4 regions of the Streptomyces sp. NPDC111606 genome follow, and region 4 is predicted to be linked to each of the others. Evidence: riboswitches for the same ligand, from Rfam matches in the RefSeq annotation. Region 4 holds a riboswitch; each other region holds the start of a gene.
The links. A riboswitch is a leader RNA that binds a small molecule or an ion and turns the genes downstream of it on or off. The one in region 4 is predicted to bind cobalamin.
Positions count from the first base shown of each region.

Region 1 (2,189 bases), on a different contig from region 4:
GGCATCATCACCCTCGCCCTGGTCGCCGGCGGCACCCTCGCGCCCGACTCCGACCCGCCCATGTGGGTCATCCTCTCCGCGGGCCTGGCCATCGCGCTCGGCACCTACCTCGGCGGCTGGCGCATCATCCGCACCATGGGCAAGGGCCTGACCGACCTTCAGCCGCAGCAGGGCTTCGCCGCCCAGACCAGCGCGGCCACCGTCATCCTGGCCTCCTCCCACCTCGGCTTCTCCCTGTCCACCACGCACTCCGTCTCCGGCGCGGTGATGGGCGCGGGCCTCGGCCGCAAGGGCGGCGTGGTCCGCTGGTCGACGGCGACCCGCATGTTCGTCGCCTGGGGCCTGACCCTCCCGGCCGCCGCGCTGGTCGGCGCGATCGCGGAGTACGTGACGGGCTTCGGTGCCTGGGGCACGGCCGTCGTCGCGGTCTTCCTGGTCGCCTCCAGCGCCGCGATCTGGAAGATCTCCCGCCGCGAGGTCATCGACCACACCAACGTCAACGAGTCCGACGAGCCGGCCGGCGTGGTGACCACGGCCATGGCCGCCGTGACCCCGCCGCCCGCGGGCACGGCGACCGAGGAACTCACGGCCACCATCCCGGCCCAGTCCTCGGAGCCGAAGCCTTCGAAGGCCTCCGTCTGACGCACCCGGTCATTCCAGTCACTCCCCCCTCACTCACTCAAGAAAGCAGAAGCATGAAGATCGACTGGGCGGCACTCGGCTCCGTCTTCGGCGTCAGCCTCGTGGTGACCGTGGCCCTGGTGGGTCTGTTCACCCTCGGCATCGCGGGCCTGTCCCGGCGCGAACGGGCCGTGGCGCAGGGCGACTCGGCCTCTCTCGCGGTCACGGGCGCGTACGCGTGCTTCGCGGCATGCGCGGCGGCAGTGGCGTACGGCATCTATCTGATCGTGGCCTGACGCACGACGCGCACCACCTGAAACACCCGAGGTGCGGGACGGATCACCGTCCCGCACCTCACTGCTGTGTGGGCCTTCGCACACTCTCCCTTCGCAGGTCAACGGCAAGTTGACGGCCGTTCCAACCCCGTGGTGGACTGCCGGAGCCAAGTGCGGCGGCAGGAGAGGAAGCCGGTGTGAATCCGGCGCGGTCCCGCCACTGTCACCGGGGTAGATAGCCCCGGGAGCCAGGAACTCTCACCGCCGGTCTCGTCGAACCAGGGCGCGGACACCCTGAGTGAGGACATAACGCGATGCTCGCCTGCCGATCGACATGCAGAACCGGACCCTCGTCTGACTCGACGATCGGCTGACCCCGATGCGTGCCGATCGCGTCTTCGCGTACGGCGCCGCCGCCGGACTTCTCGGTGATCTGCTGCTCGGCGATCCTCGCCGAGGGCATCCGGTCGCCGTGTTCGGGCGGACCGCCGACGCCGTGGAACGGGTGTTGTGGCGCGACCACCGCGCCTTCGGTGCGGTGCACACCGCCGTGTGCGCCGGTGGCGCCGTCGCGCTCGGTGCCGCCGCAGCTCGTCTCGTACGTACGTCCCCCGCCACTTCCGTCGCGCTGACCGGCGCCGCCACCTGGGCGGTCGTCGGGGGGACTTCGCTCGCCCGGGAGGCCCGGGGCATCGGGCAGGCACTGCAAGCGGGGGACGTCGAGGCGGCACGTGCCCGGCTGCCGCATCTGTGCGGGCGGGATCCGCAGGCACTGGACGCGGACGGCATCGCGCGGGCGGTCGTCGAGTCCGTCGCCGAGAACACCTCCGACGCGGTCGTGGGGGCGCTGGTGTGGGGCGCCGTGGCAGGCGTTCCCGGGCTGGTCGGGTTCCGCGCGGTGAACACGCTCGACGCCATGGTCGGGCACAAGTCGCCCAAGTACCGGCGCTACGGCTGGGCTTCGGCGAGGCTCGACGACGTGGCGGGGTGGCCGGGATCCCGGCTGACCGCCGTACTCGCCGCCGTCGCCGGGGGTGACCCCCGTGGGGCGGTACGAGCGTGGCGCGCCGATGCCGCACAGCACCCGAGCCCCAACGCGGGGCCCGTGGAGGCCTCGTTCGCGGGGGCGCTCGGGGTCCGGCTGGGCGGGACGCTGTCGTACGGCGGACGGGTCGAGCACCGGCCCGTGCTGAACGGGGACGGGCGGGCCGTCGGCACGCAGGACATCGAACGGGCCGTACGGCTGTCGCAGCGCGTCGGTTGGCTGGCGCTCGGCGTCTGTGTCGCCGCGCG
Region 1 is NZ_JBVKBY010000001.1:61,523-63,711, forward strand. Features, by position in the region: gene ACZ7M7_RS00315 (inorganic phosphate transporter) at 1-642, shown strand, start outside; gene ACZ7M7_RS00320 (hypothetical protein) at 696-917, shown strand; cobalamin riboswitch at 1,034-1,173, shown strand; gene ACZ7M7_RS00325 (cobalamin biosynthesis protein) at 1,276-2,189, shown strand, end outside.
Region 1: linked by a shared signal. The riboswitch ahead of ACZ7M7_RS00325 (cobalamin biosynthesis protein) and the one ahead of ACZ7M7_RS12265 (energy-coupling factor ABC transporter permease) in region 4 are both predicted to bind cobalamin.

Region 2 (2,189 bases), on a different contig from region 4:
CAGGAACTCCTCGATGTCGGAGTGCCAGGTCTCCAGGTACACCGCGGCCGCGCCCTTGCGCCGGCCGCCCTGGTTCACCGCGGCGACCGAGGCGTCGAGGGTCTTCAGGAACGGGACGATGCCGTTGGAGTGCCCGTTGGTGCCGCGGATCAGCGAACCCCGGGAGCGGATACGGGAGTACGACAGCCCGATGCCGCCGGCGTGCTTGGAGAGGCGGGCGACCTGGTGGTAGCGGTCGTAGATGGAGTCCAGCTCGTCCTTGGGGGAGTCGAGGAGGTAGCAGGACGACATCTGGGGATGCCGGGTGCCGGAGTTGAAGAGGGTGGGGGAGGAGGGGAGGTAGTCGAGGCGGCTCATGAGCCCGTAGAGCGCGGCGACTTCGTCCACCGACCGGGCGGTGTCGTCCTCGGCGAGACCGGCGGCGACGCGCAGCATGAAGTGCTGGGGCGTCTCGACGACCTTGCGGGTGATGGGGTGCCGCAGAAGGTACCGGCTGTGCAGGGTGCGCAGGCCGAAGTAGCCGAAGCGGTCGTCGGCGTCGGTGTCGACCAGGGCGTCGAGGCGGGCCGCGTGCAGCCGCACGAACTCGGCGGTCCGGTCGGCGATGAGGCCCTCACGGTGCCCGACCGCGACCGATCCGGTGAAGGACGTGACGCCCTGCGAGGCGGCCTCGGCGGCGATGGAGAGGGTCAGCAGCCGGGCGGCGAGCCTGCTGTAGGCGGGGTCCTCGGAGATCAGGCCGGCCGCCGCCTCGGTGGCCAGCTCGCGCAGCTCCGCCTCGTCCGCGAACGCGGACCGGCCGCGCAGCGCGGCGGCGGCGACCCGGCCGGGGTCGGCGTCGGGGAGGTCGGCGGTCAGCTCGGTCAGGGTCCGCAGCAGATCGGCACCGTGGCCCGTAGGGTCTCCGTTGAGGGTGGTGGTGGGAGACGGGTGGGCGGTTCCCGGAGCGTCCTCGTCCGTGGGGACGGTAGGAACGGCTGAGGCCGGGTCTGCTGGCGCGATGGTCACGTGGGGGCTCTCCCTCGCTCGGCACGAGGGCCTCGGCGAGGGCAGGGGGCAGCACACGAGCGCACACGGCGTCGCGTCCACCGGCCCATTCCACGAGGCCCGGACGTCGGGCGCACCGGCCGGGTGGCCGGGCGCGCTGTCGGCAGGTCCTCGGACTGACTCCTGCGCACGCCGGTTCCGGGAACAGACATGCACAAGTACACCGTTGCGGGACAGTTCCGGATTCGCACCGGATTCCCCTGCGACGACAGCGAGCATGAGCATACATCTTGTGCTCACCCGCCACGCCACCCCCAGATGTTGTGTCGTGCTGGTTTCAGAGCGTCAACTTGTAGGTGAGGAGAGTGATGTCGGCGAGCATCCGGATCTCGCCCCTCGCCGGGGCGCGCATGCCGGCCATGGGGCCGCCGGGTTGCGGGGAGTTCCGGGAGTGCTTCCATGGAGATAGGTGTCGGCGCCCCGCGGTCGCTCCGTTTCGAGAGCCTTTCTCGGAAGGAGACGAACTATGACGAGGGTCGTCGGCAGTCCGCCCGGCAAGAAGCGGCCGCGCAACGCGCCGATGGCGACGCTGGCTCCGAGACGGGCGGCCAACCGGGTCAGGCAGGGGTTCGTGGGCCACCGGCACAGGCTGACCATGCGCCTGGAGGCCCGCGGCGGCACCACCCGCCCCAAGAAGTGGCGCCGGTGGTTCACCTACACCAACGTCACCCGGGCCATCTGGACGGTGGCCGCGCTCACCCTGTTCGCCTGGGTGGTGGAGGGCCTGTACATCCTGATCTCGAGCAACACGACCGGCTTCGAGCGGTGGCGGCAGGGCAACCCCGGATTCGAGACGGTCCTGCGCTTCGTCGGCCCGGTGCTCGCCGCGTCGATCGCCGCCACACTCTTTCTGTTCTGGTGGTACCGGTGGACCAAGCGGCGCTATCTCGCCAAGGCACGGGACGACCCTCACCGACTGGTGCTCACCGCAGGCCCGGACACCGCCGAGATCGTGGGCCGCGAGGAGATCGCCCAGGTCATCGCCGAACGGCTGCGGGAGCGCGCCACCCGACGGCCCTATCTGCTGGTCGGCGGTGTCGGCGTGGGCAAGACCGCCGTCCTGGTACGCCTCACCGAACTGCTGGCGGAGCAGAACGCCGTACCCGTGCCGATCCGGCTGCGGGACGCGAACGGCGGCGACC
Region 2 is NZ_JBVKBY010000002.1:632,340-634,528, forward strand. Features, by position in the region: gene ACZ7M7_RS10735 (ribonucleoside-diphosphate reductase subunit alpha) at 1-1,008, opposite strand, end outside; cobalamin riboswitch at 1,133-1,272, opposite strand; gene ACZ7M7_RS10740 (NACHT domain-containing protein) at 1,514-2,189, shown strand, end outside.
Region 2: linked by a shared signal. The riboswitch ahead of ACZ7M7_RS10735 (ribonucleoside-diphosphate reductase subunit alpha) and the one ahead of ACZ7M7_RS12265 (energy-coupling factor ABC transporter permease) in region 4 are both predicted to bind cobalamin.

Region 3 (2,189 bases), on a different contig from region 4:
AACCCGGTGCCGGTGCTGCCGCTGGTCGAGATCGTGACCTCACTGCACACGTCGCAGGCGACGACCACCGCGGTCGAGGACTTCGCGACCCGCACGCTCGGAAAGACCGTGATCCGCTCCCAGGACCGGGCAGGTTTCGTCGTCAACGCCCTGCTCGTCCCGTACCTGCTGTCCGCGGTCCGGATGGCGGAGTCCGGCTTCGCCACCGCCGCCGACATCGACACCGGCATGGAGCTGGGCTGCGCCCACCCCATGGGCCCGCTCAGGCTCGCGGACCTGATCGGCCTCGACACCGTCGCCTCGATCGCCGAGTCGCTCTACGACGAGTTCAGGGAACCCCTTTACGCCCCTCCCCCGTTGCTCCAGCGGATGGTGGAGGCGGGGCTGCTCGGCCGGAAGACCGGCCGCGGGTTCCATATCTACGACCAGGACTGAGGGCCTGGTACGACGCGGGCTGAGGGGCCCGCGTCGCCGCCGGGAATGAGGGTTCCCGCGCGGTGGACACAGGGGAAGGGCGGGAAGCGCGTATGCGGCGCGCTTCCCGCCCCGTGGCGTTGCGCGCCCCGGGCGCGCCAGGCACTCCCGGCACTCGGGTGTCCCATTTCACCATCCGAATGACGGACGCCTTCCTTCCCTCCGAGATGCCACCCCGTAGGCTGGCCGGTGCAGCTGGTTCGCCCCGCCCGCCAGGTGGGATGCGTCGCAAGAGGGAACCCGGTGGGAATCCGGGACTGCCCCGCAGCGGTGAGTGGGAACGACCGCCGTCATGAGCACTTGGCCCGACGAAAGGGCCTGGGAAGCGACGGCCAGTAGGTGTCCTCCGGTCAGGAGGACGTGCCCGCGAGTCCGAAGACCTGCCAACTGCCCGTGCGCGGACCATTCCGCGCATGGAGATCTCGGTGACCTCGAGGGCGGGTCGGCGTACATACCAGGCGGACGACCGCGGTTTTGCCGCGCGGGGTCGGTTCCGTCCGGTTCGTCACCCCTTCGCGCTCTCGTCCCGTCGCCGGGATCTCAGGGATTCATCTCGCGAAGGAGATCTCCGTGACCAGCAAGTCCGCAGCCGCGGCAGCACGGGCCACCGTGTACGGCTACCCCCGCCAGGGCGCGAACCGGGAACTGAAGAAGGCGATCGAGGGCTACTGGAACGGCCGCGTCACCGCCGACGCTCTCCGCTCCACCGCCGCCGAACTGCGCGCCGCCAACTGGCAACAGCTCGCCGAGACCGGCATCCACGAGGTCCCGACAGGCGACTTCTCGTACTACGACCACGTCCTGGACACCACCGTCATGGTCGGCGCGATCCCCGAGCGCCACCGGGACGCCGTCACGGCCGACACCCTCGACGGTTACTTCGCCATGGCGCGCGGCACACAGGACGTGGCGCCGCTGGAGATGACGAAGTGGTTCGACACGAACTACCACTACCTGGTGCCGGAGTTGGGCCCGGACACCGTCTTCACGGCCGACTCGGCCAAGCAGGTCGCCGAGCTGACGGAGGCCCTGGCGCTGGGCCTGACCGCCCGCCCCGTCCTGGTCGGCCCGGTCACCTACCTGCTGCTGGCCAAGCCCGCCCCCGGTGTGCCCGCGGACTTCGAGCCCCTCACCCTCCTGGACCGCCTGCTGCCGGTGTACGCCGAGGTCCTCGCCGACCTGCGCGCGGCCGGCGCCGAGTGGGTACAGTTCGATGAACCCGCACTCGTCCAGGACCGCACCCCGGCCGAGCTGAATGTCGCCGAGCGCGCCTACCGTGATCTCGGTGCCCTCCCCGACCGTCCGAAGCTGCTGGTTGCCTCGTACTTCGACCGGCTCGGCGACGCCCTGCCCGTGCTGGCCAAGGCCCCGGTCGACGGGCTGGCCCTGGACTTCACCGAGTCCGCCGCCGCCAACCTCGACGCACTCGCCGCCGTGGGCGGGCTGCCCGGCAAGCGGCTGGTCGCCGGCGTGGTCAACGGCCGCAACATCTGGGTCAACGACCTGGAGAAGTCCCTGTCCACCCTCGGCACCCTGCTCGGGCTGGCGGACCGGGTCGACGTGGCCGCCTCCTGCTCCCTCCTCCATGTGCCCCTGGACACGGGCCTGGAGCGGGACATCGAGCCACAGGTCCTGCGTTGGCTGGCCTTCGCGAAGCAGAAGACCGCCGAGATCGTCGCCCTCGCCAAGGGCCTTGCCCAGGGCACCCACACCAT
Region 3 is NZ_JBVKBY010000004.1:263,147-265,335, forward strand. Features, by position in the region: gene ACZ7M7_RS16565 (3-hydroxybutyryl-CoA dehydrogenase) at 1-435, shown strand, start outside; cobalamin riboswitch at 667-864, shown strand; gene metE (5-methyltetrahydropteroyltriglutamate--homocysteine S-methyltransferase) at 1,045-2,189, shown strand, end outside.
Region 3: linked by a shared signal. The riboswitch ahead of metE (5-methyltetrahydropteroyltriglutamate--homocysteine S-methyltransferase) and the one ahead of ACZ7M7_RS12265 (energy-coupling factor ABC transporter permease) in region 4 are both predicted to bind cobalamin.

Region 4 (2,189 bases):
CGCAGAAGCCCAGCGGCACGCGATAGGCACGCCACAGCCGGCGGCCCGGCACGCCCGCCGGTCCCAGCAGCGCCACGAGGGACGTGAGGAGCACCAGGGCCGCGCCCGGCCAGGGCGGCAGCGAGATCGCGAGCACGGTGAGACCCAGTCCGAGGACGGCCTTGTCCACCGGATGACGGCGGCGCCAGCGACTGCTGTGCGCCGCCGCGTCGATCGGCAGCACGACTGATCAGGCCCTTTCGGCCGTGGACTCCTCGGCGGTCGCGGTGCCACCGGCCGCGCTCCCGGTGTCCCGGGCCCGCTCCAGCGCCCGCTGCTCGCCCTGCCGCCTGCCCCGGTGCACGCCGAAGTAGTAGGCGAGGACACCGGCGCCGAGGGCGGCCTGGAGGGAGAACAGAGCCGACTCGATCTCACCGGACGGCGGCTCGTACAGCGGGGAGAACCAGGGCTCGTAGTCCGGCTTGATCTCGGTGATCGCGGTCTCCGCCTCGGAGTCGGCGCCCGTGAAGGGCTCCTCCTTGTGGTCGCCGAGGCCGAAAGCGAGCGGCAGGACCGCGAGCGCGGCCACCACGAGCAGCAGCAGGACGTTGATCTTCGTGTTCTTGCTCATCGGACGCCTGCTCATCGGGCCACCGCCTCGGTCTCGGTCTCGGTCCGGGACCGCTTCTTGGTGAGGAGCACGCCCAGCCGGGTCAGCTCGCCCTTGCTGGACTGCACCAGCAGCCGCATCACGAGCACCGTGAGCAGTCCCTCGCTCACCGCGAGGGGGATCTGAGTGATGGCGAAGATGGAGCCGAACTTGCCGAGCGCGCCCAGGAATCCGCTGCTCGGGTCGGGGAACGCGAGCGCCAGCTGGACGCTGGTGACGCAGTAGGTGGACAGGTCGGCGACGAACGCCCCGAAGAACACCGCCACCATCAGCGGCACGTCGTAGCGGCGCAGCAGTTTGTAGATCGCGTATCCGGCCCAGGGGCCGACGATCGCCATCGAGAAGACGTTGGCGCCCAGCGTGGTCAGGCCGCCGTGCGCGAGCAGCAGCGCCTGGAAGAGCAGCGTGATGGTGCCGAGGACCGCCATGATCGGCGGCCGGAAGAGAATGGCGCCCAGCCCGGTCCCGGTGGGATGCGAGCAGCTCCCGGTCACCGAGGGCAGCTTCAGCGCGGACAGGACGAACGTGAAGGCTCCGGAGGCGCCGAGGAGCAGCGTGCTCTCGGGGTGCTCCCTGACCTCACGGGTGAGCGAACGGACTCCGTGGACGACGAACGGAGCGGACGCGACGCCCCAGGCGACCGCGTGCGCCGGCGGGAGGAAACCCTCGGCTATGTGCATGGCTCAGCAGACCCTCTCCAGCACCTCGTGGATGGTTGACGCGCCTTGGCCGGTCTCCTGGCTGACGGGTACCACCGCCCGTGCTCCGCCTTCCCGGGTCCCGAAGGACCCAGTGGCTGCCCGTGAGGGCTGGAGCCGGACTTCCCGATTCACAGTGGCGAGGGCCGCACCGGCATCACACCGGATTTCCCGTTCACCAAGGCGTGGTGACAGTAGTGCCCGCACAGGGTGGCTGACAAGCGCGCCTCGGGGGCGTGAAAGGGGCGTTCGCGCGCCGCGGGGGCGGGGTGGGCCGGCCGCGTCCTCCGCAACTGCATGTACACCCTGGGTAATCGAATGCGGTTCGAGTAACAGAAGTTTGTAAAAAGGGTGATCCGTACGCGTATCGGCGCCGAATCAAGTGCATGGAGGAATCCACGGCTCTGCTGGACGGACGCGGTGAACCGGCCGCCATCGAGAGAACCCTCGCCGCGGTGCTGGCCGAGGTCGTGCGGACCGAACAGGTGCCGGTAGAGGGGCACTTCTTCGACGACCTGGGCGCCGACTCGCTGGTGATGGCGCACTTCTGCGCACGTGTCAGGAAGCGCGCGGATCTGCCCTCGGTGTCGATGAGGGACGTCTATCGGCACCCGACGATCAGGAGCCTGGCGACGGCGCTCGCGGATGCCGAGCCGGCGCCCCGGGCGCAAACCGCGGCCGTGGTCCCGGCACCGGAGTCGCCGGCCCCGGAGCCGGTCCGGTCCGCGGCGGGCAAGCGGCAGTACGTCCTGTGCGGCGCCCTGCAGTTCCTGGCCTTCCTGGCGTACGCCTACCTCCTCGCCTTCGGCACCGCTCTGGGCTACGGGTGGATCTCCGCCGGA
Region 4 is NZ_JBVKBY010000003.1:107,633-109,821, forward strand. Features, by position in the region: gene cbiQ (cobalt ECF transporter T component CbiQ) at 1-223, opposite strand, end outside; gene ACZ7M7_RS12260 (energy-coupling factor ABC transporter substrate-binding protein) at 230-610, opposite strand; gene ACZ7M7_RS12265 (energy-coupling factor ABC transporter permease) at 622-1,329, opposite strand; cobalamin riboswitch at 1,360-1,545, opposite strand; gene ACZ7M7_RS12270 (Pls/PosA family non-ribosomal peptide synthetase) at 1,734-2,189, shown strand, end outside.